3 regions of the Rhizobium sp. 25PS6 genome follow, and region 3 is predicted to be linked to each of the others. Evidence: riboswitches for the same ligand, from Rfam matches in the RefSeq annotation. Region 3 holds a riboswitch; each other region holds the start of a gene.

The links. A riboswitch is a leader RNA that binds a small molecule or an ion and turns the genes downstream of it on or off. The one in region 3 is predicted to bind cobalamin.
Region 1: another riboswitch for cobalamin. It lies ahead of nrdH (glutaredoxin-like protein NrdH); the one in region 3 lies ahead of cobU (bifunctional adenosylcobinamide kinase/adenosylcobinamide-phosphate guanylyltransferase).
Region 2: another riboswitch for cobalamin. It lies ahead of bluB (5,6-dimethylbenzimidazole synthase); the one in region 3 lies ahead of cobU (bifunctional adenosylcobinamide kinase/adenosylcobinamide-phosphate guanylyltransferase).

What each region holds. Positions count from the first base shown of each region.
Region 1 is NZ_JAWDIV010000038.1:1,347-12,036, forward strand. Features, by position in the region: gene queD (6-carboxytetrahydropterin synthase QueD) at 1-219, shown strand, start outside; gene queE (7-carboxy-7-deazaguanine synthase QueE) at 216-944, shown strand; gene RWK44_RS34155 (adenylate/guanylate cyclase domain-containing protein) at 957-2,189, opposite strand; gene nrdF (class 1b ribonucleoside-diphosphate reductase subunit beta) at 2,294-3,268, opposite strand; gene nrdE (class 1b ribonucleoside-diphosphate reductase subunit alpha) at 3,443-5,647, opposite strand; gene nrdI (class Ib ribonucleoside-diphosphate reductase assembly flavoprotein NrdI) at 5,626-6,030, opposite strand; gene nrdH (glutaredoxin-like protein NrdH) at 6,045-6,266, opposite strand; cobalamin riboswitch at 6,530-6,755, opposite strand; gene RWK44_RS34180 (heavy metal translocating P-type ATPase) at 6,997-9,243, opposite strand; gene RWK44_RS34185 (MerR family transcriptional regulator) at 9,315-9,737, shown strand; gene RWK44_RS34190 (TIGR03862 family flavoprotein) at 9,807-10,690, shown strand, end outside.
Region 2 is NZ_JAWDIV010000004.1:44,760-55,449, reverse strand. Features, by position in the region: gene RWK44_RS06895 (hypothetical protein) at 223-786, shown strand; gene RWK44_RS06890 (hypothetical protein) at 795-1,292, opposite strand; gene RWK44_RS06885 (3-deoxy-7-phosphoheptulonate synthase) at 1,377-2,444, opposite strand; gene RWK44_RS06880 (hypothetical protein) at 2,827-3,408, opposite strand; gene RWK44_RS06875 (methyl-accepting chemotaxis protein) at 3,467-5,341, opposite strand; cobalamin riboswitch at 5,708-5,892, shown strand; gene bluB (5,6-dimethylbenzimidazole synthase) at 5,935-6,621, shown strand; gene RWK44_RS06865 (SDR family NAD(P)-dependent oxidoreductase) at 6,818-7,564, shown strand; gene RWK44_RS06860 (DUF2865 domain-containing protein) at 7,682-8,779, opposite strand; gene RWK44_RS06855 (ribonuclease H family protein) at 9,029-9,562, shown strand; gene RWK44_RS06850 (NADP-dependent malic enzyme) at 9,627-10,690, opposite strand, start outside.
Region 3 is NZ_JAWDIV010000004.1:206,809-217,498, forward strand. Features, by position in the region: gene cobN (cobaltochelatase subunit CobN) at 1-1,546, opposite strand, end outside; gene cobW (cobalamin biosynthesis protein CobW) at 1,551-2,600, opposite strand; gene cobU (bifunctional adenosylcobinamide kinase/adenosylcobinamide-phosphate guanylyltransferase) at 2,605-3,129, opposite strand; cobalamin riboswitch at 3,462-3,858, opposite strand; gene RWK44_RS07665 (chloride channel protein) at 4,113-5,903, shown strand; gene RWK44_RS07670 (adenylate/guanylate cyclase domain-containing protein) at 5,925-7,181, opposite strand; gene RWK44_RS07675 (hypothetical protein) at 7,485-8,054, shown strand; gene RWK44_RS07680 (cobyric acid synthase) at 8,301-9,758, opposite strand; gene RWK44_RS07685 (glycine betaine ABC transporter substrate-binding protein) at 10,379-10,690, shown strand, end outside.

The sequences.
Region 1 (10,690 bases), on a different contig from region 3:
GACGGCTTCGTTCGTGACTATCACGACCTCTCGCCGCTCAAGCGCTATATCGACGAAACTTTCGATCATCGTCACCTGAACGACGTCTTCGGTCATTCGAAAGTCACCTCCGAATTCCTGGCAAGGCACTTCTACGACTGGTGCAAGCAGCGCTTCCCGGAGACATCGTCCGTTCGCGTCAGCGAGACGCCGAAAACCTGGGCGGAGTACAGGCCGTGAGTGGCGGAACCATTCGCGTCAGCGAGATCTTTGGCCCGACCATACAGGGTGAAGGCGCCTTGATCGGGCTGCCGACGGTATTCGTCAGGACAGGTGGCTGTGACTATCGGTGCTCCTGGTGCGACAGCCTTCACGCGGTCGATAGTGTGTTCCGGGATCAGTGGATTCCCATGTCGGTCGAGACCATCTGGCAGGAGGTTATGAAACTCTCCGGAGGCAAGCCACTGACGGTTTCCCTTTCCGGAGGCAATCCGGCGATCCAGCCCTTAAGGCCACTGATCGAACTCGGCCATTCGCAAGGATATCGCTTTGCACTGGAGACACAGGGAAGCATAGCCCAGGGCTGGTTTCGCGATCTCGACACCCTGGTCATCAGCCCTAAGCCGCCATCAAGCGGAATGCTGACGGATTGGGATCAGGTCGATAACTGCCTTCAACTGGCCGCCGGCGGACCAGAGGTCGCATTGAAGATCGTCGTCTTCGACGATGCCGACTACGAATTCGCCCAACGGGCGGGTCAGCGCTATCCCCAAATTCCGTTGTTCCTTCAGCCGGGCAATCATACGCCGCCGCCGCTCGAAGACGACGATGCGCGGATCGATATCGACGGTGTGATGGATCGGATGCACTGGCTTGTCGAAAGGGTGACGGCCGACCAATGGTTTGAAGTTCGCGTACTGCCGCAATTGCACGTGCTACTCTGGGGAAACAAACGAGGGGTATGAGTCCGCCTGAAGTTATGCAGCAACACGCTCCGGAAAGGCGAAAACATCGACGGGCTCTCCAAGCCCGCGCAGCGGGAAGGTGCCGAGGCTGTCCATGTCTTGCGCGCAGCCCGCCATTTCGACGAAGGCTCGTGACAGGAGCACCGGACGTTTGACCTCCTTGGTCAGGCTTTCCAGCCGCGAGGCGACATTGACCGCCGGGCCGATGACAGTGAAATCCAGCCGCCGGCGCGAGCCGATATTGCCGTACATCACGTCGCCGACATGCACTCCGACGCCATACCGCAGCGGTTCGCGCCCCATGCGCACGTGCTGCTCATTCAGCTCAGTCATCGATGTCTGCCCTTCGCGGATCGCCTGCAGCAGATCGAGGCAGGCGGTTTCCTTGGCTAGTGGGAAGATCGCCAGCAATCCGTCGCCCATGAACTTCAGGATCTCTCCGCCATGCCGTTCGATCGGGTCGGACATGGCATCGAAATAGTCGTTGAGCAGATGGATGACATCGTCGCGCGGCCAGAGATCGGAGATTGCGGTAAAGTCGCGCAGGTCGCAGATCATGATCGCCGCGCCGACGGTCGCGCCGCTGCCGCGCGTCGTGACGCCCGACAGGATCTGTTCGCTCGCATGCGGTCCCACATAGGTCTGCAGCAGCGTGCGCGCCATGATGTTCTTCAGCCGGATTTCGCTGACGAGAGTTAATGCCGGCAGCAGGTCGCGCAGGAAATCGACATGCTCGCTGGTAAAACCGCCCGGCCGGTTGGTCGAAAATGTCACGACATGCCGCTTGCCGAAAGTATGCTCGAGGGGCCAGGCGATATACTCCATAAGGCCGTCACCGCGCAATTCCTGATAGAATGAACCCTCGTCGCCATCGGTTGTGTCTTCCAGCTGTTTGCGCACCTCCTCCGAACCCTGATGGATGGCGTTGACGGGACTGTTCAGAAACTCCGGCGTGTTTTCGATACCATAGGCAAATGTGTCGATCTTCGCCTCCGCCAGGCCTTCTTTCCAGAGAATGCGGGCTCCGACCCATTGCGGATGGTTCGTCCTGAAATGCAATGTCGCCCGCGCCACCGGCACCCCTGCCGCCAGCAGCTTCTCGCACATGTCCACCAGGATATTGTCGATGAACCGCTCGCCGCGCGTCTCGTTCACCAGCCAGTCGAGAATCCGTCTTCTGCGGATCGGCCAGACGCCTTCGCCCGCTTCGACGGCAGTCCCGGCCTTGTTCAAAAAAGACGACATCAAAAACTCCCGCTACGCCACATCATCGGCGAGGACCAAATTTAGTTTCCGCTGAATGTGGGCGATCCGAGAGCAAATGATAAGAGGCAGACGGCGATCAAGCCTCAGAAATCCCAGTCATCGTCCTCGGTCGCCACCGCCTTGCCGATGACATAGGAGGAACCGGAGCCGGAGAAGAAGTCGTGGTTCTCGTCGGCATTCGGCGAAAGCGCCGACAGGATCGCCGGATTGACCTTGCACGCCTCACCCGGGAACAGCGCCTCATAGCCGAGGTTCATCAGCGCCTTATTGGCGTTGTAATGCAGGAATTTCTTGACGTCCTCGGTCAACCCGACGCCGTCATAGAGCGCTTCGGTATATTTCGCCTCGTTGTCGTAGAGTTCGAGCAGCAGCTCGAAGGCGAAATCCTTGATCTCCTGCTTCCGCTCGTCGCCGAGCCGTTCCAGCCCGCGCTGGAACTTGTAGCCGATATAATAGCCGTGCACCGCCTCATCGCGGATGATCAGTCGGATCATGTCGGCCGTATTGGTCAGCTTGGCGCGGCTCGACCAGTACATCGGCAGGTAGAAGCCGGAATAGAACAGGAAGCTTTCGAGGAAGACGCTCGCAACCTTCTTCTTCAACGGATCGCCGGAGCGATACTGCTCCATGATCACCGCCGATTTCCGCTGCAAGAATTCGTTCTCCTCCGACCAGCGATAGGCATCGTCGACATCGGGCGTCGAGCACAGCGTCGAGAAAATCGAGGAATAGGAGCGTGCATGCACCGCCTCCATGAAGGAGACGTTGGAAAGCACCGCCTCCTCATGCGGCGTCGCCGCATCCTCCATCAGCCGGATGGAACCGACGCCGTTCTGGATCGTGTCGAGCAGCGTCAATCCGGTGAAGACACGGATGGTCAGCTGCTGCTCGGCCGCCGTCAGCGTTGCCCAGGAGGGAATGTCGTTGGAAAGCGGCACCTTTTCCGGCAGCCAGAAATTGCCGGTGAGCCGGTTCCAAACTTCGAGATCCTTCTCGTCCTCGATGCGGTTCCAGTTGACGGCGCGCACATGGGTGACCGGCTTTACGGCGATGTTCATGGTGATTATGTCCTTCCAATAGATTTGATGGCGCTCGGAGCCCCCTCACCCTACCCTCTCCCCGAGGGGAGAGGGGATGTCGCGCTTGCCGCAGATGTCTTCTCCCCATCGGGGAGAAGGTGCCGGCAGGCGGATGAGGGGCCAATTGCTCAAAGGCTCGCGGCCGAAATCAACTCACAGCGTACAAGACACGCAGCCCTGCACCTCGGTGCCGGACAGCGCCATCTGGCGAAGGCGGATGTAGTAGATCGTCTTGATGCCCTTCTTCCAGGCATGGATCTGCGCCTTGTTGATGTCGCGCGTCGTTGCCGTGTCGCGGAAGAACAAGGTCAGCGACAGGCCTTGGTCGACATGCTGGGTCGCCGCCGCATAGGTGTCGATGATCTTCTCCGGCCCGATCTCGTAGGCATCTTGATAATAGTCGAGATTGTCGTTGGTCATGAACGGCGCCGGATAATAGACGCGGCCGATCTTGCCTTCCTTGCGGATCTCGATCTTCGAGACGATCGGATGGATCGAGGAGGTCGAGTGGTTGATATAGGAGATCGAGCCTGTCGGCGGCACCGCCTGCAGGTTCTGGTTATAGAGACCGGAGGCCATCACCGCCTTCTTCAACGCGGCCCAGTCTTCCTGCGTCGGAATATGGATGCCTGACGTCTCGAACAGCGCCTTCACGGTCTCCGTCGCCGGCTCCCAGAGCCGGTCTGTATATTTGTCGAAATATTCGCCGGAGGCATATTTCGAATCCTCGAAGCCCTTGAAGCTCTGGCGCCGCTCGACCGCCAAAAGGTTCGAGGCACGGATCGCGTGATAGGTCACCGTATAGAAATAGATATTGGTGAAGTCGACGCCTTCCTCGGAGCCGTAGAAGATGCGTTCGCGGGCGAGATAACCGTGCAGGTTCATCTGACCGAGGCCGATCGCATGGCTCTCGTCATTGCCCTTCTCGATCGAAGGCACCGAGGAGATGTGGCTCATGTCGGAAACGGCCGTCAGCGCCCGGATCGAGGTCTCGATCGTCTTGCCGAAATCGGCCGAATCCATCGCTGCCGCAATGTTCAGCGAGCCGAGATTACAGGAAATATCCTTGCCGAGATGTTTGTAGGAAAGGTCGTCATGATATTCGCTGGCCTCGCTCACCTGCAGGATTTCCGAGCAGAGATTGCTCATCGAGATGCGCCCGGCGATCGGGTTCGCCCGGTTCACCGTGTCCTCGAACATGATGTAGGGGTAGCCGCTCTCGAATTGGATTTCGGCAAGCACCTGGAAGAATTCGCGTGCCTTGATCTTCTTCTTGGAGATGCGGGCATCATCAGCCATTTCGCGGTACTTCTCCGTCACCGAGATCTCGGTGAAGGGCACGCCATAAACACGCTCCACGTCACAGGGCGAGAACAGGTACATGTCCTCGTTATTCCTCGCGAGTTCGAAGGTGATGTCGGGCACAACGACACCGAGCGACAGCGTCTTGATGCGGATCTTCTCGTCGGCATTTTCGCGCTTGGTGTCGAGGAAGCGCATGATGTCGGGGTGATGAGCATTGAGATAGACGGCGCCCGCGCCCTGGCGCGCACCGAGCTGGTTGGCATAGGAGAAGCTGTCTTCGAGCAATTTCATTACTGGGATGATACCAGAGGACTGGTTCTCGATATGCTTGATCGGCGCGCCCGCCTCGCGGATGTTCGTCAGCGACAGCGCCACGCCGCCGCCTCGCTTCGACAATTGCAGCGCCGAATTGATCGACCGGCCGATCGATTCCATATTGTCCTCGACGCGTAGCAGGAAGCAGGAAACCAGTTCGCCGCGCTGCTTCTTGCCGGCATTGAGGAAGGTCGGCGTCGCCGGCTGGAAGCGGCCGGAAATGATCTCGTCGACCATGTCGCGGGCAAGGGCCTCGTCGCCGCGCGCAAGCGCCAGCGCCACCATGCAGATGCGGTCCTCATAGCGCTCGAGATAGCGCTTTCCGTCGAAGGTCTTCAGCGTATAGCTGGTGTAGTATTTGAAGGCGCCGAGGAAGGTCGGGAAACGGAACTTCTTGGCATAGGCCTGGTCGAACAGATCCCGCACGAAATTGAAGGAATACTGGTCGAGAACCTCCTGCTCGTAATAGCCCTCGGTCACGAGGTAATCGAGCTTTTCGCGGAGATTGTGAAAGAACACCGTGTTCTGGTTCACATGCTGCAGGAAATATTGCTTGGCAGCCATTCGATCCTTGTCGAGCTGGATCCGCCCCTCGTCGTCATAGAGGTTCAGCATCGCATTCAGCGCGTGGTAGTCGAGCGCTTCCGCCACTTTCAAAGGGCGTTCGCCGGCGGGATGAGCCAATGTGTGATGCGGTTTTGCGCCCGCATCCCGCGTCAGATTTGTTCCCGTGTCCAAAATCGTTCCATTCCGTGTTTGACCTTGGCGACATCGTCTTCGGTGCCCATGAGCTCGAACCTGTAGAGGTAAGGCACCTGGCATTTCTGCGAGACCACGTCGCCGGCGAGCCCATAGGTCTCGCCGAAATTGCTGTTGCCCGCAGCGATCACGCCGCGGATGTGTCCTCGGTTTTCCGCATCGTTGAGGAAACGGATCACCTGCTTGGGAACGGCACCCTTGCCGCCGTCGCCGCTATAGGTCGGCACAACAAGCACGAAGGGTTCGCGAATTTGGAACGCGTCTGCGCCAATTGGCGGAATGCGCGCCGCGCGCAGTCCGAGCTTGGCGACGAACCGATGGGTGTTCTCGGATCGGCTGGAATAATAGACGATCAGGCCCATTGCTTGTCCTCAGGTCAGGAGAGCGCACTGATCATGTCGGGGCGGAAGCCCGCCCAATGCTGCTCCCCGGCGATGACCACAGGCGCCTGCATGTAGCCGAGGCTGCGGACGCGATCGAGCGCTTCGGCATCCTCAGAGATATCGACGATGTCATAATCGACACCCAGGCGGTCCAGAGCGCGGTAGGTGGCAGTGCACTGGACGCAGGCAGGCTTGCTGTAGACGGTAATGGTCATGATATTCCTCGTGACGACGTGATTGGGCGCAGGACATCGATCGGAAATCTGTCGATAGCCGTCGAAAAATTCTCTGATGATTTGAGCGATGCGGCTGTTTAGCCGCTGGGCATACTCCGCCCTCTACCTAGCACGGGTGGCGGCCTGAACTGAGATACTGACATGACTTCACCCCGAAGTGGCTTATGCGGAGGCTCGGCCTGCGAAACGCGATGCGGAGATTCCCCGCAGCCATGCAACGCGACCTTCCGGACACCCCGCCCGTGGACGTTTCGTTCGAGGCAGGTCTCCTGGCTCACGGGTCAAAGCACCCTGTCCCAGCCTTCCCGGAGCATCATGCTCCAGTGACCTGAAATCGGACAGTTGCTCGCCGCTTACAGTTGCGGGGGCAGCTCCGGCATTGCCGCGCCATGATGGCGAAACGCACCGAATTCCCGTCTTAGCCATCGATCCCTACGAATCGATGGAACCTCGAACACTAGATATAGTACGCCAATCCAAATTCGCGTCAACGGATGGTTTGTGCATTGCGTTACGACAGGTTTGAAATCGCTACGTTCCTGTGAAAAACATGGCTAACGAAAGCTTAAGGAAAGCGGGCTGTGGAGAAAGCCCCGACGAAGAGAGCCGACCTATGGCCGGTCCCGCGATTTTCGATTCAAGATCGGGCCCGAATCGTCGATAGGATATCCCCCCGGTGACGAACGCCGGAGGGAGGAAGTCAGGAATGTTATATCTTTATCCGAAGCAGCCGCAGCGCATTGATCGTCACCAGCACGGTGGCGCCGGTATCGGCGAGGATCGCCGGCCAGAGCCCGGTGATCCCTATGATCGTCGTCACCAGAAACACCGCCTTCAGCCCGAGTGCGATGGTGATATTCTGCAGGATGTTGCGCATCGTGCGTTTGGAAAGTTCGATCATCTGCGCCACGTCGCCGACGCGCCCGTGCAGCACGGCGGCATCCGCCGTCTCCAGCGCCACATCCGCGCCGCCGCCCATGGCGATGCCGATATCGGCCGCGGCCAGTGCCGGAGCATCGTTGATGCCGTCGCCGACCTTGGCGACGACGAAGCCCTGGCGCTTCAATTCGCCGACGACCCGCTGCTTGTCCTCAGGCATCATCTCGCCGCGCCAGTCGATGCCGAGCATGCCGGCAACGGCTGCTGCCGTGCGCTTGTTGTCGCCCGTCAACATCATCGCCTTGACGCCGGCTGATTTGAGGGCAGCGAGCCCGGCCTCGGCATCCTCGCGCGGCTCGTCGCGCATGGCGATCAGGCCGGCCGCAACACCGTTGACGAGCAGCACCGACACGCTCTTGCCCTCGTCGTTCAGCGCCATGATGCATGCATCCTGTTCCGCGCTGAGCGTCCCGCGCTCGCGGGCGGCAGGCGGCGATAGCAGATCCAACGTCTCGCCACCGACCTTGCCGCTGACACCCTTACCCGGCAGCGCTTCCAGCTCGAAGGCCGGCGGCACGGGAACGCCGTCCACCTTGGCGCGATTGCGGATCGCCAGCGCCAACGGATGGCTGGAACCCTGCTCCAACACCGCCGCGCGCGACAGCACCTGCGCCTCGGTCGGGCCAAAGGAAATGATGTCAGTCACCTGAGGCTTGCCTTCAGTCAGCGTGCCTGTTTTGTCGAAGGCGACCATCGTCACCTTGCCGAGCGTTTCCAGCACCGCGCCGCCCTTCATCAACAGCCCGCGCCGCGCACCTGCCGAAAGCGAGGCGGCGATCGCCGCCGGCGTCGAGATGACGAGCGCGCAGGGGCAGCCGATCAAAAGGATTGCAAGGCCCTTATAGACCCATTCGCCCCACGGCCCGGCGAACAGCATCGGCGGAACGACCGCGACGAGCGCTGCGACCACGACCACGCCGGGCGTGTAATAGCGCGAAAACCGATCGATGAAGCGTTCGGTCGGCGCCTTCGATTCCTGTGCCTCCTCCACCAGCTTGACGACGCGGGCGATGGTGTTGTCGGCCGCGGCCGCCGTGACGCGAACCCTCAGCACCGCATCGCCATTGACCGTGCCGGCAAAAACGACCGCATCGACGCCCTTGCGCACCGGCGTGCTCTCGCCCGTCACCGGCGCCTCGTCGATCGCACTCTCGCCTGAGATGATGATGCCGTCCGCAGAGATACGGTCGCCAGGGCGAACCATGATGATGGCGCCAACGGCAAGGCTTTCTGCCGGCACTTCCCGCGTCTGCCCATTGTCTTCGAGCAGCGCATTCTTCGGCACCAGACCCGTCAGCGACTGGATGCTTTCGCGCGCCTTGCCCGCCGCCACCCCTTCCAGCAGCTCGCCGACGAGGAACAGGAATACAACGGTTGCCGCCTCTTCGCCGGCATTGATGATAACGGCGCCGACCGCGGCGATCGTCATCAGCATCTCGATCGAGAACGGTGTACCCGAGAAGGCGGCCATGATGGCGCGCCGCGCGATCGGCACCAGCCCGATCAGCATGGCGACGATGAAGGCATAGGACGCAATCGCCGGCACGAGATGGCCGACGGCATAGGCGGCAACCAGTGCCGCACCCGAAAGGATGGTCAGCCGGCCCTTCCTGCTCTGCCACCAGGGACCGGCCATCAGCGCATGGTCGTGCCCGTGCAACCCTTCGATTTCCTTCTCGCCATGATCGTGAACATGGCTATGGCCTGCATGATCGTGGTCATGGTCCGCGTGATAGCCGTGATCATGTCCATGGTCGTGACGATGCTGCGAGCCGCGTTCATGCGCTGGCGCGGCGGTTCCGGCAAGCGGCGCGACGGAATAACCGAGCCCCGTCACCTTCTTCTCGATCACCTTGAGATCGCTGCTGCCATCGTGCCGGACGGTCATCGTGCCCGCCATCACCGAGACGGAAACATCGGCGACACCCGTCACGCGTCTGACCGCCGTATCGATCTTGGTTGCGCAGGCCGCGCAATCCATGCCGCCAACCCGGTATCGTGTCTCGCTCTCAGCCATCATCCGCTTCCTTGTCAAACAGAAGCATCTCTCCTACATCCTCTAGCGACTAGAGGTGCAAGAGGAAAATCATGAAAAAGATCACCATTGGTGAAGCTGCTCGCCAAAGCGGCGTCAAGGTGCCGACGGTGCGTTATTATGAAAGCATCGGCCTGCTCGCGGCCCCGAGCCGCAGCGAGAGCAACCAGCGCTCCTTCGAGCCTGCCGATATCAGCCGTCTCGCCTTCATCCGCCATGCCCGCGAGCTCGGTTTCGAGATCGAGGCGATCCGCACGTTGCTCACTCTGCAGGATGATCCGCACCAGTCCTGCGCCTCGGCCGACGCCATCGCCAAGGCCCGCCTCATCGAGGTCGAGCAGCGCATCCGCAGCCTGATGGCGCTGAAGGCCGAGCTGGAAACCATGGTGGAAGGCTGCGGCCACGGCCGCGTCGACCAATGCCGCGTCATCGAGGTGCTCGCCGACCACGGCCAGTGCACACATCCGCACCACTGACCGCTGCCCTTGCAGGCGGTCCGCGCCCGCGCCAAAACTGAATGCAGACAGAATCGGGCGAAGACATCAATGAACCAGAAGCGGATTGCGATCATCGGCGGCGGCCCGGCGGGTCTCGCGGCTGCCGAACTGCTGTCCCGTTCCGGTCACGCGGTAACGGTCTACGACGCCATGCCGACCTTCGCCCGCAAGTTCTTGCTTGCCGGCAAGTCGGGTCTCAACATCACCCATTCCGAGGATTACACCCGTTTCACCACACGCTTCGGCGCGGCTTCCGCCCGTCTACGCCCCGCTCTTGATGCCTTTACCCCTGATGATATCAGGGATTGGGCAGCAGGGCTCGGGACCGAGACTTTCGTCGGCTCGTCCGGCCGGGTGTTCCCCAAGGTGATGAAGGCCTCACCTTTGTTGCGCGCCTGGCTCAAGCGGCTGGAGGCGCAGGGCACTGCGCTGCGCACCCGCCACCGCTGGACCGGTTTTGCCGAAGATGGTTATGCTTTCGAAACACCCGAAGGGCGCAGCATCGTCCATTGCGACGCAGCCCTGTTGGCGCTCGGCGGTGCCAGCTGGCCGCGCCTCGGCTCCGACGCCGCCTGGGTGCCTTGGCTGGCCGGAAGGGGTGGTGTGGAAATTGACACTTTTCAACCCGCCAATTGCGGCTTCGTCGTCGGATGGAGCGGGAACTTCAGCGAGCGTTTCGCCGGCGAGCCGGTGAAATCAGTCACCGCAACATCCGAGGCCGGCACATTTCCCGGCGAATTCGTCATCACCGGAAGCGGCATCGAGGGCAGCCTGATCTATGCGCACACCGCTAGCCTCCGCGACCGGCTGCTGAACCACGGAAGCGCTGCCCTGACGCTCGACCTCGCACCCGGCCGCACCATCGAGAGGCTGAGCCGCGACCTTGCCCGGCAGGACGCCAAATCGAGCTTTTCAAACCGCCTGCGCAAGGG
Region 2 (10,690 bases), 160 kb from region 3:
AGGTTTGATTGCAGTTGCTGCCTCCAGTTCCGTGTAACTTGCCGAAGCGGACGGGTATTCTATTTCAAGATGAGCTGTGGCATTTATTCATCTTCCAAATTGTGGGGGAAATATTGTGACCTGAATATCAGTGCTATTCTGGCTGGTAACGACTGGTCGCCCACCGCTCCAACCCGCTCTTTTGGCATCCGCGAACATGAGGATGAACCTGGAGGTATAGACTTGCTGGCTGTCTTGAGATGCGCGTGGACGCTGCGTGGTTTCACGGTCGCCGGCTCCTTGGTGGCAACGGGTTTCACGCTCGCCGGATGTTCATATCTTTTTGTCCGTGGCGTCGAGGGAAGCTATCTCGCAACGGGTACTCCGGTGCTCGGAAAGGTGACTGCTAGGAACGAGAGTGAGGAGATGGGGGGGACGATTGAGATCGGCTCGGCCGAAAGGCAGCAATGCAAGGGTCGCTACAGCGTATCGCAGGTGAAGACGAATTTCTGGAAGCTGGAGACCGGCGAGCGAACCTACCGCGGGAAGATCTACTGTCTGGATGGTCGAGCAGGGGCGTTTGAACTCATATCGAAGGATAAGGGGAAAACCGGCTCGATTACCGGCGAAATCAATGGCGAGGCATTTCAACTCGATATGTTCGAATCGAAGAGCCGTGAGTGCATGACGCAAGAATGCAGATGGGGCTTGAAGTGGACTTACGAAAAAGAGCGCGACGACATGCGTACCTATTACAGGGTCTCGACTGAACACGAGCCCGATTCAATGCATCCATGGCTCTATTAAATCTACTCCTATTCCGCGTGCCGGTGATCCGGTCCCGAGCTCCGCCCATGATGGCGGGGCGGTGGGTTAGTAACCCCACGCTGCTTGGGGATCGGCGGCTTCGCGGATGATTGGACGAGAAATCTGATATTGGCCTTGGTTCCAACCAGCCCACCGGTACCATCAGCAGCGCCATAGTAATTGTTATAGCCGACCTGGCTGTCGGCAATTGCGGCGAACTTAGCGCCCATCGCGAGCGGCATTGCGGCCAGCGCCACGAATGCGACGACAGGCCCGAGCACCGGCGTAGTGGTGACGATGGATTGAGCACCGTTGATAGCCGTCTCCACAAGACGAAGGTATTTTCCGACCAAGCCGGCTCCGACGACAAATGACGTGCTCGCGAAAGATGCGCCTGTGTCGGCCCATCTGGTCGCTCCATCATCAGACACCTGCATTTGGCGGCTGTAGCTCGTTGGGATGAATGGGCATGAACTGGCGGTCACAGTCAACGGCAGCGTCGCCATCGGCGTACCCGTGAGATAACCGGGTTGCCCCCACCGCCCTGTAATGGGCGGCGGGTTTCTGCCCGCTGCTTTTAATGCTGACTATCAGGCTGCGACGGCTGCCTTGCGCCGGGCGCGGGCGGACTGCGCCAGGTCTTCCAGCGTCGCCACCGACATATCCCAGTCGATGCAGCCGTCGGTGATGGACTGGCCGTAAACCAGCGGCTTGCCGGAAACGAGGTCCTGGCGGCCGGCAACGAGGTTGCTTTCGATCATCATGCCCTTGATGTCGTTGTTGCCGGCGGCAATCTGCGCTGCCACGGATTTGACAACGAGCGGCTGGTTCATCGGGTTCTTGTCGCTGTTGGCGTGGCTGGCATCGATGAGGATGCGCGGGGCGACGCCGAGCCTGACGGCTTCGCCGGTCACCGCTTCGACGTCGGCAGCTTCATAGTTCGGCCGCTTGCCGCCGCGTAAGATTATGTGGCAGTCCTCATTGCCCCTCGTCGAGGCGATGGCCGCCTGGCCGTCCTTCGTTACTGCCGGGAAGTGATGCGGCTGCGAGGCGGCGAGGATGGCGTCGAGCGCGACACGCACGCCGCCGTCGGTGCCGTTTTTGAAGCCGATCGGGCAGGAGAGGCCGGAGGCGAGCTGGCGATGGATCTGGCTTTCGGTCGTGCGCGCGCCGATCGCGCCCCAGCTGACGAGGTCGGTGATGTACTGCGGCGTGATCGTGTCGAGGAATTCGACGCCGGCGGGAAGGCCCATCGCATTAATGTCGAGCAGCAGACGCCGGGCGATGCGCAAGCCTTCCTCAATGCGGTAGCTGCCGTCGAGATGCGGGTCGTTCATCAGACCCTTCCAGCCGACTGTGGTGCGGGGCTTTTCGAAATAGACGCGCATGACGATCTCGAGATCGCCGGCGAAGCGCTGCCGCTGTTCCGTGAGCCGAGCGGCATAGTCCCTGGCGGCAACGGGATCATGGATGGAGCAGGGGCCGATGACGACGATCAGGCGATCGTCCTCGCCCCGAAGAATCTGGTGGATCGCATCGCGATTGCTGGTCACGGTCTTGCTGACATCAGCATTGCGGGGAATTTCCGCGATGATCTCGGCGGGCTTGGTCAGGGGGGTAATTTCGACGATACGCAGATCGTCAATGGTATCAGACACGGTATGGCTCCTGTTTGGTCATACCGTGCGGAACAAAAAAGCCGCCAGGTAGACTAGCGGCTGTTCGGGTTGTCGTCGCGTCGAATTCAGTTACGCATGGACCCGCATCCGCTCAGAGCAGCGGTACCAATAAAATCGCGAGGCGTAGATTGATGTCATCGACATGGGGCGTGTGTAACGCCACGTCTGCGTGTTGTCACGTAGAATTTTCTGTCTGAAAATCGGGCGCCTTACGGAAGGTACACCCAGGGAAGCCACAAAGCACGTCGCATTCGATCTCACTCATGCGACGTCTTGCAAGTCTTTGTTTATGCATATCGCCCGAACCGTGCATGCTCCGGGCGATATGCGTTTTCATTGCTTTCGAATGTCGTTCCCGAGCTCAGAGAGCGTCGACGTTCACACCGACGGTGATGGCGCCGATCGGCGTTCCCTTGTCGTCGGATATCGTCACACTTGCCTGCGACTGCAGCGTCTGGGTCGACTCATCCTTTTCGATCTCATCGACGAAGACGGCGTCCTTGCCGGCGCCGAAAGACTTCTGGAACTTGCCCTCGTCGCCCTGCCAGTAGTCGGATGTGGTGTCGCTTTGACCGACATTCAGCCCCTTTGCATCCATGACGAAGATTTCGGTGATCTTGCCGCCGGAAGCTTCCTTCTTTCCCTGAAGGAATTTCGACAGGGCGTTGTTAAGCACGCCGTCAATCATCGAGTGGTCGGAGCCATCGACTTCGGCACGCCACTTCTTGTCGAGGGCGTCGACATCGGCTGCGCTGAGATTGGCGTTGGCAGTGTTCTGCACTTTGACAGCCTCGATGATGGCGGGATCATTGAGCCAGGGCTTGACGTCGCTCGTCACGTAGTCGGAGATCGGGGCAAGCTTGGCATCCTGCGCCATGGATACGCCCATGGGTACGCCAAATGCGGTGCAGGCCAAAAGAAATGCGGGCACGATTTTCTTCATAAGTGTTTCCTTCCGATTATAGGTTGCTGAAGACTAAGGCTATCAAACGAGGATGATGTCAGAACTCCTCCCAGGCGCCGGGAGCAGCGGCAATGGCGGCATTTCCTGCATGCCGCTGGACGAGGGCTCTCGGCTCGGGACGAGATTGGCGGGCGACTTGAACGGGTCTGGGCTGGCTGGCCGCAGACGCGCCGACGACGAACCTGCCGGCCGAGTCCTGCAGAAGGCGTCCCTGCTGCAGTAGTTCCTGGCAGGCCGCGTTGGTTTCCTCGACCATTGCCGCGTTCTGCTGCGTCGCCTGATCCATCTGGTTGATCGCGCCGTTGATTTCCTGCAGGCCCGTCGCCTGTTCGCGATAGGACTGGACGATGGAAGCGATACTGTCGCTGATGCGGTTGATCTGCTCCTCGATCTTCAGCAGGGCGTCGCCGGTTTCGTTCACCAGCCCGACGCCCGCGGCAACCTCTTGACCGGATACATTGATCAGGTTCTTGATTTCCTTCGCTGCATTTGCCGACCGCTGGGCGAGTTCACGCACCTCCTGCGCAACAACCGCAAAACCCTTGCCGGCTTCGCCCGCGCGCGCCGCCTCGACGCCGGCATTCAGCGCCAGCAGGTTCGTCTGAAACGCGATTTCATCGATGACGCCGATGATGCGGCCGATCTGGCTGGACGAGGTCTGAATCCGGTCCATCGCTCCGATTGCATCGCGCACCACCGTTGCCGAGACATGAGCGCTCCGTTTGGTTTCCTCGACCAGCTTGCCGGTATTTTCGGCCCGCTGCGACGATGTTCTGACTGTGGTGGTCACCTCATCCAGTGCGGCGGCGGTCTGTTCCAGTGCTGCCGCCTGTTGCTCGGTCCGCTTGGCGAGTTGATCGGCGGAGGACGCCAGCTCGCTTGACCCACCTTCGACCGCCACCGAGGCCATCTTGATCTCTGTCAGCGCGGCAGCGACTGCTTCGACCATGTTGTTGAAATCCTGCCGCAATTTATCAAATTCGGGGCCGAGATCGGCCAGGTGGATCGAGAAATCGCCGGCGGCAAGCTTTTCCAATGAATTTGCAAGAGCGGTCATTACCAGCCGCTGGGTGTTGCTGGCCTCTTCGGTGAATAATGCGTTGCGCGCCCGTTCGGCATCGAGCGAAGCGGTCTGCTCGGCGGCGGCCTGCTCTCTTTCGACCTTCGCAATTGCCTCGTGGCGGAAGACTTCCAACGCGCGTGCCAGAAAGCCGATCTCGTCGCCGTTTTCCTTGTAGGTCACGGGAGAGGCCAGATCGCCTTTCTGCAATGCGCTAATTCGTTCGCTGATGATCCGGATGGGCCGGCCAACAAGGCTGCGCATGGCGAGAAGGAAGGCGATGACGGCCAAGGCGGTGATCACGGACTGCGTGAGCAGCGATATGAGAACCTTCTGCCTGACTTCAGCAGCGATTTTTTCGACGGACCAGTTGGTAACGATATAGCCGGTGGCCTTGCCTGATTTATCCAGCGGGAGCGGCGCGATGATCGTGACCACACCGGCGGATATTCCGCTGTCGTCGATCGTCGTTTTTTCCGGTTTGGCACTGAGGCTCTTCGCCAGATCGGCCGGTGCGGGCAAACCGTTGATGCCATCGCGTGTCCAGGCGTCTACGGCGGCAGGCTCCGCGTTGAATGCGGCAAACTGCACGAGATCGAGCGAAGGGTCGTCGCGGTAGAGCGAATAGGCTTCACGGACGGCATTCGCCTTGCCCCATTTGACGCCGCCGGCGGCCAGAGAGGCAAACTGCTCCACATCCTTGGACCAGTTGGCCTTGGCGCCATCGATCAATGCCCGGGTTTCGTACATCCACGTATAGGTGGCGAAAGCGGAAATGCCGCAGAGGTTGACGGCAACGATAATCGCCGCCAGCTTGGCGGTCAGAGGCATCGTTTTCAAAAAATGGAACATTCCGCGGCAGCCTAGAATTGCGGCTCAGTCGGAGATGTTCCCGACCGGCGTCTCAATACGGGCATCCACGCTGACGGTCACATCACGAGCCCTCATGCCCATGTCCGGATAGCAACCCAAAACGCGCAAACGCAGTGTGTATTTGATATGTGAATAAATCATAAAGTAGAATGGGATGCCGGAGCACACGCGGGTCATTTCGCTATTGCGCCCGCTGGAGATCTGCCTCGCCCCGCTGGGGAGAAGTGGTATGTCGCGCGTCCGTGTTCCCTACGCCCCGGCCGAAGAAAAGAGACAGATGGCACCGCTTGGCGTGCGGCTAGAATCAACCATCTGGTTCGCGGCTTGCCGCCGCGCCGGTTTGCTGAAATAGATGCGCCGTCAGGTGCCCGTCCAGGCGGGAGAATCGGGAATCCGGTGCAAGACCGGAACGTGCCCAACGCTGTAAGGCCGACGTTTGCCGCTTCATCACGCCACTGGCTTCTCGCCGGGAAGGCTGCGGCAGACGGATGACGCCCAGTCAGAAGACCGGCCTGGCAAGATAGACCGATCCGCGCGGACGGCGGGGCGGTTGCGTTGTTGGGGATTTGACGATGCGACCCTTTGATGAGGATGCCCTTTCGGCGGCGTCCGGTTTTTCCCTGGCCGAACGCGAGGCCGTCTATCACGCGATCATGACGCGGCGCGATGTTCGCAGCCAGTTTCGACCTGATCCTTTGCCTGACGATGTTGTGCAGCGGCTGCTGACGGCCGCTCACCACGCACCCTCCGTCGGCTTCATGCAGCCGTGGAATTTCATTCTGGTGAAAAGTGCCGCTGTGCGGGCGCGCGTCCGGGACGCCTTTGCGAGTGCCAACGAGGAGGCGGCGCAGATGTTTGCCGGCGAGCGGCAGCAGGCCTACCGCGCCCTCAAGCTCGAAGGCATCGTGGAGGCGCCGCTCGGCATATGCGTGACCTGCGATCCCACACGCAGCGGCAGCGTGGTGCTGGGGCGCACCCACAATCCGAGAATGGATTCATACTCGACCGTCTGCGCCATCCAGAATCTCTGGCTTGCGGCGCGGGCGGAAGGCGTCGGCATCGGTTGGGTCAGCATCTTCCGCGAAGGCGACCTGAAAACCATTCTCGGCATACCCTCTCATATCGAAGTAGTCGCCTGGCTCTGTGCCGGTTTCGTCGATCGGCTCTATGACGAGCCGGAACTCTCCGTCAAAGGCTGGCGGCAGCGGCTGCCGCTGGAGGATCTGGTCTTCCATGATGGATGGGGACTGAACATCTAGGGCAGTGCGGTGGAGCATGGCCTCAATCGCACAGTCACGACAGTCAAGGTGAGCAAACCGATGTCGGGTATCGCCGACGCCGGGCGAGGGCGAGGTATCTTTATTCCGGGCCTTTATATCGATACGCTGAAGGCGAATCCCGGCATTTCCGAGAGATACTCGGCTATCGGCGGCTCGATCGGAGGATAACGGCCCAATGAACATGATCGACTTGAAGGAACGCATCATCGTGATCACAGGCGGTGCGCGCGGCATCGGCTACGCTATCGCAGAGCGCGTCATCCAGTCTGGTGGCAAGGTGGCAATCTGGGACCTGAACGAAAACATGGCGAAGGACAGCGCTTCCGCTCTCGGCTCCGGCACCGTCGCTTTCGGCGTCAACGTTGCAGATTCCCAATCAGTCAAAAACGCGGCGGCGACTACCGAGGAGATTTTTGGCCGTATCGACGGCCTCGTCAATTCCGCCGGGATTACCGGTCCGGTTAAGCCCACGATTGAATACGATGTCATCGAGTGGAAAGATGTTGTCGATGTCTGCCTGACGGGAACCTTCAACTGCTGCCGCCACGTCGTTCCGGTCATGTTAAAGCGCGACTACGGGCGGATCGTGAACATCTCCTCGGTGGCGGGCAAGGAAGGAAATCCGAACATCGCTGCCTATAGCGCAGCGAAAGCCGGTGTGCTGGGCTTCACCAAGTCTCTTGGCAAGGAACTCGCAAAGACGGGGATCGCCGTGAACGCGGTAACGCCGACCACAGCAAAGACACCTATATTGGACGGGCTGACACCGGAATTTATCGAATATATGCGCGTGCGCATTCCGCGCGACCGTTTTGTTGAACTTCATGAGATCGCTTCGATGGTCGTCTGGCTGCTCTCCGAAGAGAACTCCTTCACCACCGCATCGACGTTCGACCTGAGCGGTGGTCGTACGACCTATTGACCATGCCCAAGCTGTCCGCATTCACATCCCGCCGCTCGTTCACGCGACATTGCCGTCATCTCATGCACCCCGGCATAACGCCGCCATGGCTCGGCCACCGCCGTTCCAGCTGTTCGATCACTGCTGCTGTTGCGGCTGCGGACCTGACGTTGCTGGGTTGGCGAGATCGATCGAGCCCTGATCTCCCGCCAGAAATTGCGGGCCGACCTGACGGACACGGTTTTGCGTCGGATCATAGGGGCGCTCGGGAACGGATGGTTGCGGCGCGGCGGTTGCGGGATTCTTCGCCGTGGGGTTGGTGCGGATGGTGGTGATCGAGCCCTGCTGCGGCGGTTCGCTCACCGCCTGCTTGCCGCGCATCTCCTCGTAATAGGCGGTGAGATTGCAGGCGCAAGAGGACTTTTCCCCGGGCGTACGGTTCTTGTAGGCAAAGGCGTTTTTCATGGCGCTGTAAGGCGTGCCCATTGCGACCGAGATCATGTTCGAGGCTTCGGTGCTCGTCACATCACGATAGAACAATTCGGTCTCGATGCCCGGGCACATCTTGGCGCAGGTCTGGGCGTCGCGGCCGAAATCAACCGACGTGGCGTTCGAGCTGATCGGGAAGAAGCCGCCGTCGCAGCTGCGCACGCACATGGTGCTGACTGGCGACAGCATGTCGGCCCGCGGCAGGCCGTAACGCGGATCAACCTCTTCACCGCCGCCGAGCGGGATGAAGGTATCGGTGCGCATCGCCTGTTCCTCGACACTCGGGGCGGGGTCGGCGGCGCTGCGCTCGTCGGGGGCATAGAAGTTTTCGCTGTTGCAGCCATTGCGGTCGAGGGCAGCCATCAGCTCGCGGCGGGGCTGGTCGTTGTCGCTGCCCCGGCCGAGCAATTCGCCACGGCGGTCCTGGAGATAGCGAATGTTGTCGATCATCCTGACTTCGGCCTGCGAGAGTTCGGCGCAGTAATCGGCATTCTCGCCGCCGATCACGACCATGCTGCCCGACGTGCAGTCATTGCTGCGCAGCTCATTGCGGACCTTTCGCAACTCGAGGTTCTGCTCGGCCATGGCGCTGGCATATTGGCGCGCTTCCGGGCCGTTGCCATTGCCGATCGATCGCGGCAAGTCGGCGAGGCGGCCGCGCAGGTCCTCACAGACAGCGCTGCTTTGCGCGGCGGCAGGCGCCGAAAAGGCAAGGAGAAGAGCAAGAGACAGGTTTCGGCGTTTCACGGCGTCGTCCCGGAATGAGCAAAGAATTGATCGGTCGATTGCGGCGTTGATCGCCGCCAGTTCTCTTAGGGTATTTCTCTTAATAAGCTGGGATAAATTCCTAGCGTATTTTCGCGATTTTATCCAGCGGACCGCTGGAGACCCAGTGTTTGATTATGAAGAGGCTACCGATTGTAATCAACGAGGCCAAGTGCTCCACTCCAATCTCCTGCGTCGCTTGGGGAACGTACTCATATCCGGACGTCGAAAATGACAGGTGTTGCCAATGAACTCAGCTCCCCCGCAACGACAGTCGGGCTGCCGGAAACCCAACACGGCTTCCACGTCTTCGTGGACGGTTGTTATGAACCCGGTTCCGGGCGCGGGGGATGGGCTTTTGTCGTTTATCGTGATGCGGCGGAAATTGCGTCCGGCTTCGGTGGCGCCGAAGATTCCGCCAATAATTCGATGGAATTGACCGCCGTGCTCAGGGCGGCAATCTGGATCAACAGCGAGGCAAACGGCGAGCCCGCGACCATCTGGTCCGATTCCGTCTACGCCATCAAAGGCTGCAACAGCTGGCGACATATCTGGAAGAACAACGGCTGGAAGAAAAGCAGCCCGAATGGGAATGCCCGAAGGCGAACGATCGCCAATGCGGAACTCTGGAAGGCGGTCGATCTTCAGCTATCCCAGAATGCGCTGATGACCATTGTCTGGTGCAAAGGCCATTCCGGCATTGCCGGCAACGAACGCGCGGATGCGCTCGCAGATAAAGGGCGCCTGTCGATACGGAGTGCCTGAGACGGCATCAGGACATGTGTCGGGACGACTTCAGGGTCTTTACGCTGTGTTGCGGACAACCAGCTCAAGCCGGTTGCGATGCCTCGACGACGGCGAGTGCCGCCATATTGACGACGCCGCGGGAGGTGACAGAGGGGGCGAGGATGTGGGCGGGCAGGGCGGTTCCGAGCAGGATCGGGCCGACATGCAGGCCGTCGGTCATCGACTTGACCACACCGAGGGTGATGTTGGCAGCATCGAGGTTCGGGAAGACCAGGAGGTTCGCCTCATCGTGCAGCGTCGTGTCCGGCATGACGCGCTTGCGCAGTGCTTCGGTGATGGCGCTTTCGCCGTGCATTTCACCGTCGACCTCAAGGTCGGGCGCGGCTTCGCGCACGAGCTGCAGGGCGTTGCGCATCTTCGTCGCGCTTTCGGACTCACGCGAACCGAAATTGGAATGCGAGACCAGGGCGGCGCGCGGGGTGAGGCCGAAACGGCGGATTTCCTCGGCCGCCAGCACTGTCGCCTCGGCGACCTCCTCGGCGGTCGGATTGAAGGTGACATAGGTGTCGGTGAAGAAGGTGGCGCCGCGCTGCGAAATCATCAGGCTGAGGGCTGAGAAATCGCGGACATCCTTGCGCTTGCCGATGATCAGGCGGACGTCGCGAAGATGCTTCTCGTAACGGCCTTCCAGGCCGCAAATCAGCGCGTCGGCCTCGCCGCGCCTCAGCGCCAGCGCGCCGATGACTGTCGTGTTGGTACGCACGATGGTGCGGGCAGCTTCCGGGATGACGCCGCGGCGGCCGACGAGGGAGAAATAGAGATCGACATATTCGCGGAAGCGCGGATCGTCTTCCGGATTGATGACTTCGAAATCCTGCAGCGGGCGGATGCGCAGGCCGTAGCGCTTCAGGCGCGTCTCGATGACTTGCGGGCGGCCGATCAGGATCGGTTCGGCAAGGCCTTCTTCGAGCAGCACCTGGGCGGCGCGCAGCACGCGCTCGTCCTCACCTTCGGAAAAGATGACGCGCTTGCGCTCGGCGGTCTTGGCGGCGGTAAAGATCGGCTTCATGACGAAGCCGGAGCGGAAGACGAAGCGGTTCAGCTGGTCGAGATAGGCGTCGAAATCCTGGATCGGACGGCGCGCCA
Region 3 (10,690 bases):
GGTGGCGGATCAGCGCGTCGCCGTCGGCCGGAATGTCAGCGACCGGATAACCCGCCGCCCGCATGGCGCGAAGCACCTCGATGGTGCCGGCCGGCGTATCCAGGCCGACGCCGTTGCCGAGCCGACCGTCGCGGTTCGGATAATTCGCCATGACGAGCGCGATGCGCCGGTCGCCCACGGAAGTCTTTCGCAGCCGTGCCCAATTGGCGGCAAGCTCCGCCGTATAATGCACCCGGCCGGCATCGGCCTGGCTGGCGACGATATTGGTCTCGACCCGCGCGTCGTAGCGGGCCGCCGTCTTGAAGGAGATCGCCCGCGCCAGCACCCGACCGTCGACCTCGGGAAGCGCCACGTTCATGCCGAGATCGCGCGCCGACAGGCCTTGTGAGGAAGAGAGCCATGCCTCCCTCGACGAGGCCGACAGGATCGCCTGCAGCACGATCGCCTCATTCGCCTCCAGCACCGTCGGCTGCCGGTCCGCACCCGGTGCCGAGACCGCAAAGCCCGTCGTGTTGATGACGACATCGGGTTTCAGCGTCGAAAACACGCTTTCGAGAATGCCTGTCGAAACCGGATCCTTGAGGCTATAGGCAAAGACCGGCAGCGGCCGGAGGCCAAGTGTCGTCAGCGCCTCGATCAGAGCTTCGATCGGCCCGGTCTCGCCGCTTTGGACGAGGGCGCGGTAGAAGCTGATGGCGACGATGGGAGATGCCTGTTGCGTCGAGTTCGTAGTACCCCCCTCTGTCCTGCCGGACATCTCGCCCACAAGGGGGGAGATCGGCAAGTCGCTTGAGCTTCCCACAAAAGAAACGTTGGAGGATGCCGCACCTTCGGCCGAGGAGATGGAGCGAGATCTCTCATCCTCGATCTCCCCCCTTGTGGGGGAGATGTCCGGCAGGACAGAGGGGGGTGTCTCAAGCTCGACCGACAAAGGGACAGCCACACGCGAAGATACCTCCGCAGCAACAACCCGCCGCCACTCCTCGACCCCGATCAACCCCCGCCCCGGCCACCAGATACCCGCCTTCATCAGTGGCACGGCCGGCGCCGGCTTCTCGGCGCCCGACAGCATCGCCCCGGCATAGTCAAGAAAAGCCTGCGCGTTGGCATCGCCGCCCTCGATCAGATAGGCCCAGAGCGCGTTGAGGTCGTCGAGCCCGATATTCGAGAAAGGCACAAGCCCCGCATCCGGCCTGGCGTCGCCCGGCAGCACCGCGATCAGCGCACCGGCGCGCGCTGCTGCCGCATGCAGCGCCTCCAGCGCATAGTGGAAATAGCTGGCGCCACCGAGCGCACGGACGATGATCAGCTTGGCATGCCGCGCCGTGCGCTCCACATAGGTATCGACAGACATCGGGTGCTTGAGGCTCATCAGGCTGGCGAGCCGGAGCGAAGGCCCCGCCCCGCGCTCGCGATGGGCGGTTGCGATCGCGGCAAGCTCGCTGTCGGCAGCCGACAGGAACAGGATATCGCCCGGCGTCTGCCCAAGGTCGATCGCCTCCTCGCCGTCACTGATCGTTCCCTGTTGAGCCAGAAGCAGATGCATCGGGTTAGGCCAGCGCTTCGATCGCCGCTCTCACCGCGTCCTGATCCATTTCGTGCAGGCCGATGACGACAAGGCGTGTGGCGCGCCTTTCGCCAGACGTCCAGGCGCGGTCGAAATAATGGTCGATGCGGCTGCCGACGGCCTGGAGCTGCAGGCGCATCGGCTTGCCCGAGACATCGACGAAACCCTTGAGGCGCAGCACGTCATGGGCTGATATGATGCCTTTCAGCGCTTCGATGAAGCCGGCCGGATCGGCAATGGGTCCAAGCTCAACGACGAAGCTGTCGAATTCGTCATGGTCGTGCGGCGCACCATCCTCATGCTCCAGCTCGTGATGCGACTTGCGATTGGCAACATCGTCCTCGGTGCCGATGCCAAGGCCGAGCAGGATGCCGGCCGACACCTCGCCGTTCCGCGCCTCAATCATCACAGGCTTGCGCACAGTGCGGGAGGCGACCTCGTCGCGTACCCTGACAAGGCCGGCGGCATCGATCAGGTCGGTCTTGTTGAGCACGATGAGATCGGCGCAGGTCAGCTGATCCTCGAACAGCTCCTCGATCGGGCTTTCATGATCGAGCGATTCATCCTCGGCGCGGCGCGCATCGACGGCATCATGGTCGTCAGCGAAACGGCCGGCGGCAACGGCAGCGCTGTCGACCACCGTGATGACGCCGTCGACGGTCACCTGGGTGCGAATGTCGGGCCAGTTGAAGGCGGCGACCAGCGGCTGCGGCAAAGCAAGACCAGAAGTCTCGATGACGATATGGTCGGGCCGCTGTTCGCGTTCGAGCAGCTTCGTCATCGTCGGAATGAAGTCGTCCGCAACGGTGCAGCAGATGCAGCCATTGGTCAGCTCGATAATGTCCTCCTCGGTGCAATTCTCCGCACCGCAGCCCTTCAGCACGTCGCCGTCGACGCCGAGATCGCCGAATTCGTTGATGATCAGCGCGATCTTCTTGCCGCCGGCATTGGTGAGCAGGTTGCGGATCATCGTCGTCTTGCCGGCGCCAAGAAAGCCGGTGATGACGGTTGCGGGAATTTTTTGCTGGTTCATGGACTTAACCCTTCATTTTCAGCGGCAGGCCTGCCGCGATGAAATAAACTTCGGCGGCCTTCGCCGCGATCGATTGGTGCAAACGGCCGGCATGATCGCGAAAATCCCGCGCCATGCGATTGTCGGGCACGATGCCGAGACCGACCTCGTTGGAAACGAAAACGAGCCGTGCTTTCGCGGCGGGAAGGAAATCGGCAAGGGCGGCAAATTCCGTCGCCATGTTCCGCTCCTCCATCATCAGATTGGTGACCCAGAGCGTCAGGCAATCGATCAACACGATGCGCACTTCGCCGTCGATGGCGGCGAGCTTGCCGACCAGATCGAGCGGCTCTTCATGCGTTGTCCAGGACGGACCCCGGTCGGCCTTGTGTTGGGCGATGCGCGCCTGCATCTCCTCGTCCCAAGCGCGGCCGGTCGCGAGATAGTGGCGATCGAGGCCGGTTGCCGTGACGAGGTCTTCGGCGAAACGGGATTTGCCCGAGCGTGCGCCGCCGAGGATGAAGACGGTGTTGGATGGGGCGTCCGTCATGCGCAAGCGGCCTCCAGAAGAAACGCGGCGTCGCCCCACTCTCTTCCCTCATTCCTGTGCTTGTCACAGGAATCCAGCCGCGGCGCGTCCGCGCCGTGAATGACTCTATGCCCCCGTGAAATGATTCTTCTGTGCCCAAGGACTTGGGCACGCTGGATTCCTGTGACAAGCACAGGAATGAGGGAGGAGAGGAAAGTGCGTCCCAAACACACCGGGCCAAGAGGTGCCGAAAAGGCACCTCCCCGTCGCGCCGCACCAGGCCACGCCGAATTCAATCGTTCAGCCAAGACAACCTCCGTGCTGGCAACGGGCATAGTGCCCAGGGTTAGGCTTCTCGCCCGGCACGCATGGCAGGTCTCCTGGCTCGCGGTTATCGGCCGCGATCGGGGCAGACCGGAAACCGGTCGCCCTGATCGTGCCAGCGGATCATCCTCGCCTTCCCGGCCGCATCAGTGAAAAGGTGGACGATTCGTAGACTTGAGAGGCGTCCGACCCCGGTTGATCACCATGCATATCCAGTGGCTTTTCCGGCACACCACCTGTCCCGCCCGCTTGCATTATTGCAAGCTGTCAGCCGGAAGGGCTTAGTGCCGGATGGAAGACCCTGACCGCTCTACAGTCGCGGGGTCGGCTGTGATGAAGGCGCCCGGCTTGGGTCCGCCCCGTCACATTCCCTTTTCATCCGGAAGGGCGTAACACCGATCCGGAACCATCCGTTATGTCAGGATGGTCAGTCGACCATCCGTTATCGGGATGGTTAGGCAAGCGCAGGGGTGAAGTCAACCGGGCTCGGCGGTCGACCAGTTGACGGCCACCCGGTATGGCCTGCTCCAACACGACTTACTCTACCTAAAACATCGTCATTTATCAGAGACTTACGTCACAAATATTTATCCCGCCCGCCGGGTTTTCGCCGCAATTGCGTCGCAAGCGGACTGCGCCTTCGCCCTTGACCGGGCCTCTCCCTGCCTAGTTGTCTTGCCATGCTTATGAAATTGGATCGGCGCCGTTTCCGCGCGCTGCGCGTTTTCTTCGATCCGGGACGCCTGCGGGCTCTGACCCGGCGCAGCGAGGTCGGCCTGTCGCTGGCGGGCGCCGTCGTCGGCATCATCTCGGGTCTCGCCGTCACCGGCATGAGCTACGTCTCCAACGAGCTGCATCAGTTGGTCTTCGGCATCGCCGACAGCGAAAGATTGAGCTCCTCCGAGATCGAGAACAAGCTGCTGCTGCTCACCGCCCCCGTCATCGGCGGCGCCCTGCTCGGCCTGCTGCTTTTCGTGCTGGCGAAACGGCGCAAGAAGCCGATGGTCGACCCGATCGAGGCCAATGCGCTGCATGGCGGCCGCCTGTCCCTGACCGACAGCATCATCGTTGCCGTGCAGAACCTGATCTCCAACGGTTTCGGCGCCTCCGTCGGCCTGGAGGCCGGCTATACCCAGCTTGCCGCCGGACTCGCCTCGAAATTCGGCCTGAAGCTGCAGCTTCGCCGCTCGGACCTGCGCACCCTGGTTGGCTGCGGCGCGGCGGGCGCCATCGCCGCCGCCTTCAACGCGCCGTTGACCGGCGCCTTCTATGCTTTCGAGCTGATCATCGGCACCTATACGATCGTCTCGCTGACGCCTGTCGTCGTCTCCGCCCTTGTCTCCACCTTGGTCGCAAGGCTGCTCGCCGGCAGCGATTTCACCATCGATATCGGCAGCTTCGGCTCGGTCGTGCCGGCCGATTATGTCCCGGCGCTGCTGCTCGGCGCTTTCTGCGCCGGTGTCGGCATCCTGATCATGCAGGGCGTCGCTTTTGTCGAGGAGCTCGCGCGCAAGAGCTCGATCGCCCCGCCCTTCCGCCCGGCTCTCGGCGGCATCATCGTCGGGCTGTTGGCGATGATCTCGCCGCAGGTGCTCTCGGCCGGTCACGGCGCGCTGCATCTCAACCTTTCCCACGAGGTGGCGATCCCGACGCTGATCGGCCTCTTCCTTTTGAAATCCTTCGCCTCGGCGATCTCGATCGGCTCCGGCTTCAGGGGCGGGCTGTTCTTCGCCTCACTGTTCATGGGCGCCCTGCTCGGCAAACTCTTCGCCTATTGCGGCCCCTATTTCGCCGATGCGACGCTGACGCCCGTCATCTATGCCGTGGTCGGCATGAGTTCGCTTGCCGTCGCCGTCATCGGCGGGCCGCTGACCATGACGTTCCTGGCGCTCGAAATCACCGGCGATTTTCCGATCACGGCGCTGGTGCTCGCCGCCGTCATCACCTCCTCGCTCGTCGTGCGTTCGACCTTCGGCTACTCCTTCGCCACATGGCGCTTCCACCTGCGCGGCGAAAGCATCCGTAGCGCCCATGATGTCGGCTGGATCCGCAATCTGACGGTCGACAAGCTGATGCGCGCCGACGTCAAGACGGCAAGGGCGGGCATCTCGCTGGAGGAATTCAAGCAGGCCTTCCCGATCGGCTCGACCCAGCGCGTCATCCTCGTCGAGGAGAGCGACAAATATGCGGGCCTTGTGCTGGTGCCGGAGATCTACGCCAATCCGACCGATGCGCAGGACGAGGGCAAGACGCTTGCCGATTTCATCCACTACCGCAACGATTTCCTGCAGCCGCAGATGAATGCCAGGCAGGCGGCGGCGATCTTCGACAAGAGCGAAAGCGAAGCGCTCGCCGTCGTCAACAACCTGATCGAACGCAAGGTGATCGGCCAGCTCAGCGAAAGCTACACGCTGCGCCGCTATAGCGAAGAACTTGACCGCCGCCGCCGTGAGGTCTCAGGCGAGATCTGAGCAAGTCGGAACACTCCGTCCTCAGTCGGTGCCGGCCAGCTTGAAGACGTTGACCGGCTTCGAAACGCCGCGCAATTCGAAGGAGCCGAGACATTCGCTGGCAACGGCAGAGGTGACGGCGAAACTCTCCGACATCAGCAGATGGTGCCCGAGCACGCCGCAGAGTTTTTCGAGCCGCGAAGCCTCGTTGACGGCGCTGCCGATCACCGTGAAATCAAGCCTGCCGCGTGCGCCGATATTTCCGTAGAAGACCTCGCCAAGATGCAGCACGACATCGACGCCGATGTCAGGACCTCCATCATTCCTCCGCTGACCATTCAGCACCTTGTTGGCTTCTAGAATATTCCTTGCGGAAGCCAGTGCGGCCATGCAGGCCTTTTGCGGATCTTCAGCATCGGTCGGAAAGATCGCCAGCACGCTATCGCCCATGAACTTGAGGATCTCGCCCGAATTTTCCTCGACATGCCAGCCGATCAGCTCGAAATGTTCATTCAGAAACCCGGCGATTTCGCCCGACTGATAAACCTCGGTCAGCGCCGTGAAGTTTCTCAGGTCCGCAAGCAGGATCGCAGCATTGATCGCCCCTCCCTTTCCCCTCTGAATATCGCCTGCAAGGATGCGTGCACTTGTTTTGGCGCCTGTATAGACGGCAAGGATATCCGATGCGGTTTTCGTTGCCGCGATGCGATAACAAGCCAGCCCCAGCGCCGGGAAGAGCTTCGCGACGATCGCCAGTTGGTCATCAGAAAATCCGCCCGGCCTGTCGCTTGTAAGAGACAGACTGACCCCGCGCAGCGCAGCCTCCTTCGGAAACTCCAGCAGGCTGACCAGATGATCCGTGCCGCCACCATGCGCGAATTCCGCAAGCTGTGGGTAGTCATCGACACCCTCACCCTTGGCGATGTTCCATCGACCTGACGTTTCGCCACGGCCCAAAAGAAAATAGATCGGGGTCTTCTCGAAATTCAGCACTGCCGCACTGCCATACTCGGCATTCTCGATCGTGGTCGCACCGCCGCGCACGAAATTGGCCGAGACGCCGCCATACATGGGATGAATAGACGGCATTGAGATGCTTCCCCGCCAGATCGGAAAGCCATCCGCGATCAGTCGATCGCACAATCCAGCTATCAGCTCGCCAATATGCTCGGCTGTGATTCCATGTTCTATAAGCCACTGAATATGATTGCTAATTTCCGAACCTCCAAGTGACCGACGCGGTTTATGGTCGGACATCGGGCAAATGGACGGCGATGACCAACCGGGGCGTTGCCACATCAACCAATAGTCGAGTCAGGCAGATATTTCTAGCCACTGACTCCGCCAACGACAACCGCAGGGTAGACGAAGAGGGAATGACACCTGCCTTTACCGTCATTCGCCTGCCGACGAGAAAGCAATGCAGAGTGCCGCAGAAATGAAAGACGATGCGCAGATATTCCGACTAAACGAGCAGGTTGAGAAAGACTTCGATGAGCCCCGATAGAATTTGACCAGCAGCGCGGTCACTTCGGCTCAGGCTGTTGACTGTTGAGTTACTTCGGTATTGTGAAACGGTCCCGAAATCGCAGAGGGTGGAAAATGAAATCTGGATTGCTCATCATCGCTCTATCCGCGCTGCTTGCAACGGCTTTGAACGCCGCGGAGGACGAAGCCCTGCCACCTTATTTCGCTCCACTTATAGCGGGACAGGGAGGCGAGATCGAAGCATGCCACACCGCAATCCTGGCACGTGATGGGTTGGACTCCCCTGCTTGTAGTTCTACGCGATGGCTGATTTTGTTCACACAAAAGAAGGCGAAAGTCGCCGCTCGCGACTACCATGACAAAACAGGTTTCAAAGAGATTATAAGCAAACTCACCCAAGCAAGAAACGGAGGACGGGTGTCTATGCGATCGTCGGCTCAAACGCAGCAGATTATTGACAACTTCAGGACCGTTGTTGGCGTAGCTCGATCTGAGTTGAAGGATGATAAAGTCTCGCACTGCTTGGCAGATATCAGATACAACAATGATCCCTCCAGCTTATACTGTGATTATGCGCTCGCGGTTATCAATCTTACGCTTTCCGCACTCACCGAGACACCTGCCATTAGGATGCGGCGAGAGGACTTGGCCGCGGTTCTGGAACAAGCGCTTCCGGTGAGATAATTTTTCGATCAGATTATTTGCGCGTTCGCTAAGCTGTCGAATCGTACGGGAAGCCCTATAGACACGACGCTGGAGAGGGCCTGTATGAACTGAACCGCTCCCAAACGTTGGACCACCCGAAGCTAGAGTTTTCCGGCATCAACCTGGGAGCAACCAAATGCCTGACAATCAAAATGAAGCGCCGGCCGTCAAGCCTTCCAGCGGGTCATCAAAGCGAATTTTGGGAATCCCAAAAGCACGCACTTCCTAGCCGAGCAGCCCGGCCAGCCAGCGCGGATCGAGATGACGTTCCAATTCCCCGGCGACGTCGTCGAGCGCCTGCTCGACGCTCTCGCGGTAATTCCGCCGCTCGCCTGATAGACCGAAGCTTTCAAGCAGCCGGGCGCGGTAGGTGTCGCTGCCGAAGAGCCCGTGCAGATAGGTGCCCATGATCCGGCCGTCGGCCGACAGCGCCCCGTCGGGTGCGCCGTCGATGATTGCCGAAGGCCGATCGCAATCCGGGCCGCGGGTGATGCCGAGATGGATCTGGTAGCCGGCAAGCGGCGCGTCATCATACTCGGTCGAGTAGGCCTGGCTGTTGCGCACGGTCTTTTCCGGCGCCATCTCGGTTTCGGTGTCGAGCAGCCCAAGCCCCGGCGCCTCGAACGTCCCGCCCTCGATGCCGAGCGGGTCGTGCACCATGCCGCCGAGCATCTGGTAACCGCCGCAGATGCCGATCACCCGGCCGCCGCGCCTGACATGTGCCTGGAGATCGCGGTCCCAGCCCTGCGCCCTGAAGTCGGCGAGATCCGATATCGTCGATTTCGAGCCGGGAAGCACAACGAGGCTCGCATCGGCAGGGATCCGCTCGCCTGACCGCACGAAGACCAGCTCGACATCTGGCTCGCTCCTCAGCGGATCGAGATCATCGAAATTGGCGATACGTGGCAGCACCGGCACGGCAATCTTCAGCGCGCTCGCGCCGCCCCTCGCCAACCGCTCGAGCACGACCGAATCTTCAGCCGGCAGCCGCGCGGCACCAGATAGCCACGGCACGACGCCGAAGCACGGCCAGCCGGTGAAGCCTTCAATGGCGCGGATGCCGTCTTCAAACAGCGAGACGTCGCCGCGGAACTTGTTGATGATATAGCCCGCAATCATCGCCCGGTCGCCATCTTCGAGGATCGCATGCGTGCCGACCAGCGAGGCGATGACGCCGCCGCGGTCGATATCGCCGACGAGCACGACCGGCACGCCGGCACGCGTCGCAAAGCCCATATTGGCGATATCGCCGGCCCTGAGATTGATCTCGGCCGGCGATCCGGCGCCCTCGACGATAACGAGGTCGGCACCCGCAGCCACTTTTTCGAAACTTTCGAGCACGGCGCCGAGCAGCTCGGGCTTCAGCCGCTGGTAGTCCCGCCCCTTCGCCTGTCCGAACACCCTGCCCTGGACGATGATCTGGCTGCCATTCTCCGATTGCGGCTTAAGCAGCACCGGGTTCATGTGCACCGAGGATGGCGTGCGCGCAGCCAGCGACTGCAGCCACTGCGCCCGGCCAATCTCGCCGCCGTCATCGGCGACCGCCGCATTGTTCGACATGTTCTGCGGCTTGAATGGTCGGACCGTCAGGCCGCGATTGGCCGCCAGCCGGCAGAGCCCTGCGACCAGCACCGTCTTGCCGACATCGGAGCCGGTTCCCTGCAGCATGATCGCTCTTGCCATGGTGGCCCGCATTCGCCTCTCGTTCAGGCGAGGCCTACAATGGGCGGCGATCCCGGGTCAAGACTCGGCCTAAAGTTCCGTCCTGCAAACGCGAAAACCGCGCATGGCCTTGGCTCTGCGCGGTTTGCCGAAAAACTCAGGCGTCTTCGCCCTTACACGGCGAAGCTCGCTTTCTCCGGTACGCACTACCTGAACCGGAGAAGCGGCGGTCATTGCTGCCACGACCCAACTGATAACGGTACATTCTTACCGGAGAGTTATTGAAGGCTTACGCAAATGTTAATTTTGATCTTTTTTGACATTCTGGCCGAAATTTCTGCCGAAGATCCGCTGCCGATCGCCAAGAGCGTGCTTTTCGCCCGAGAGCGCCAATTTCGGAATGCTGACATAAATTCTTCGAATTCAATAATTTAGTCACGCAACCATGAGCAGAAGATGGTTGATTTCTGCGAGCGAACGCGTAGGCTCCGTCATAACGCGCCATTGTTGAACATGGCTTGCCCATGAACCGGAAAGCCTGTCGCCGTATCGCCCGGCAGGCATTTTCCCTTCGGGTGCCGGAGAGATTTGTCGGTGAATTTCAGAGCCTGCTGCACGTCCGCCTAAGAAGAATTCGGGGAATGACGATGAAGACGTTTCTGATTCCGGCCGTCTTTGCCGCGGCTCTTTCTACCGTCGTGCCGGCCGAAGCCGCCGAATGTGGCAGCGTTTCGATCGCCGAAATGAAATGGGCCTCAGCAGGCATTGCGGCGAGTTTCGACAAGATCATCCTGGAAAAAGGCTACGGCTGCTCGGTCACCATCGTCGATGGCGACACCCTGCCGACCTTCGCCTCGATGAATGAGAAAGGCATCCCCGACATCGCCTCGGAATACTGGATCAATTCCGTCAGGTCCCTGCTCGATCAGGCTGTCAACAGCGGCCGGCTGGTA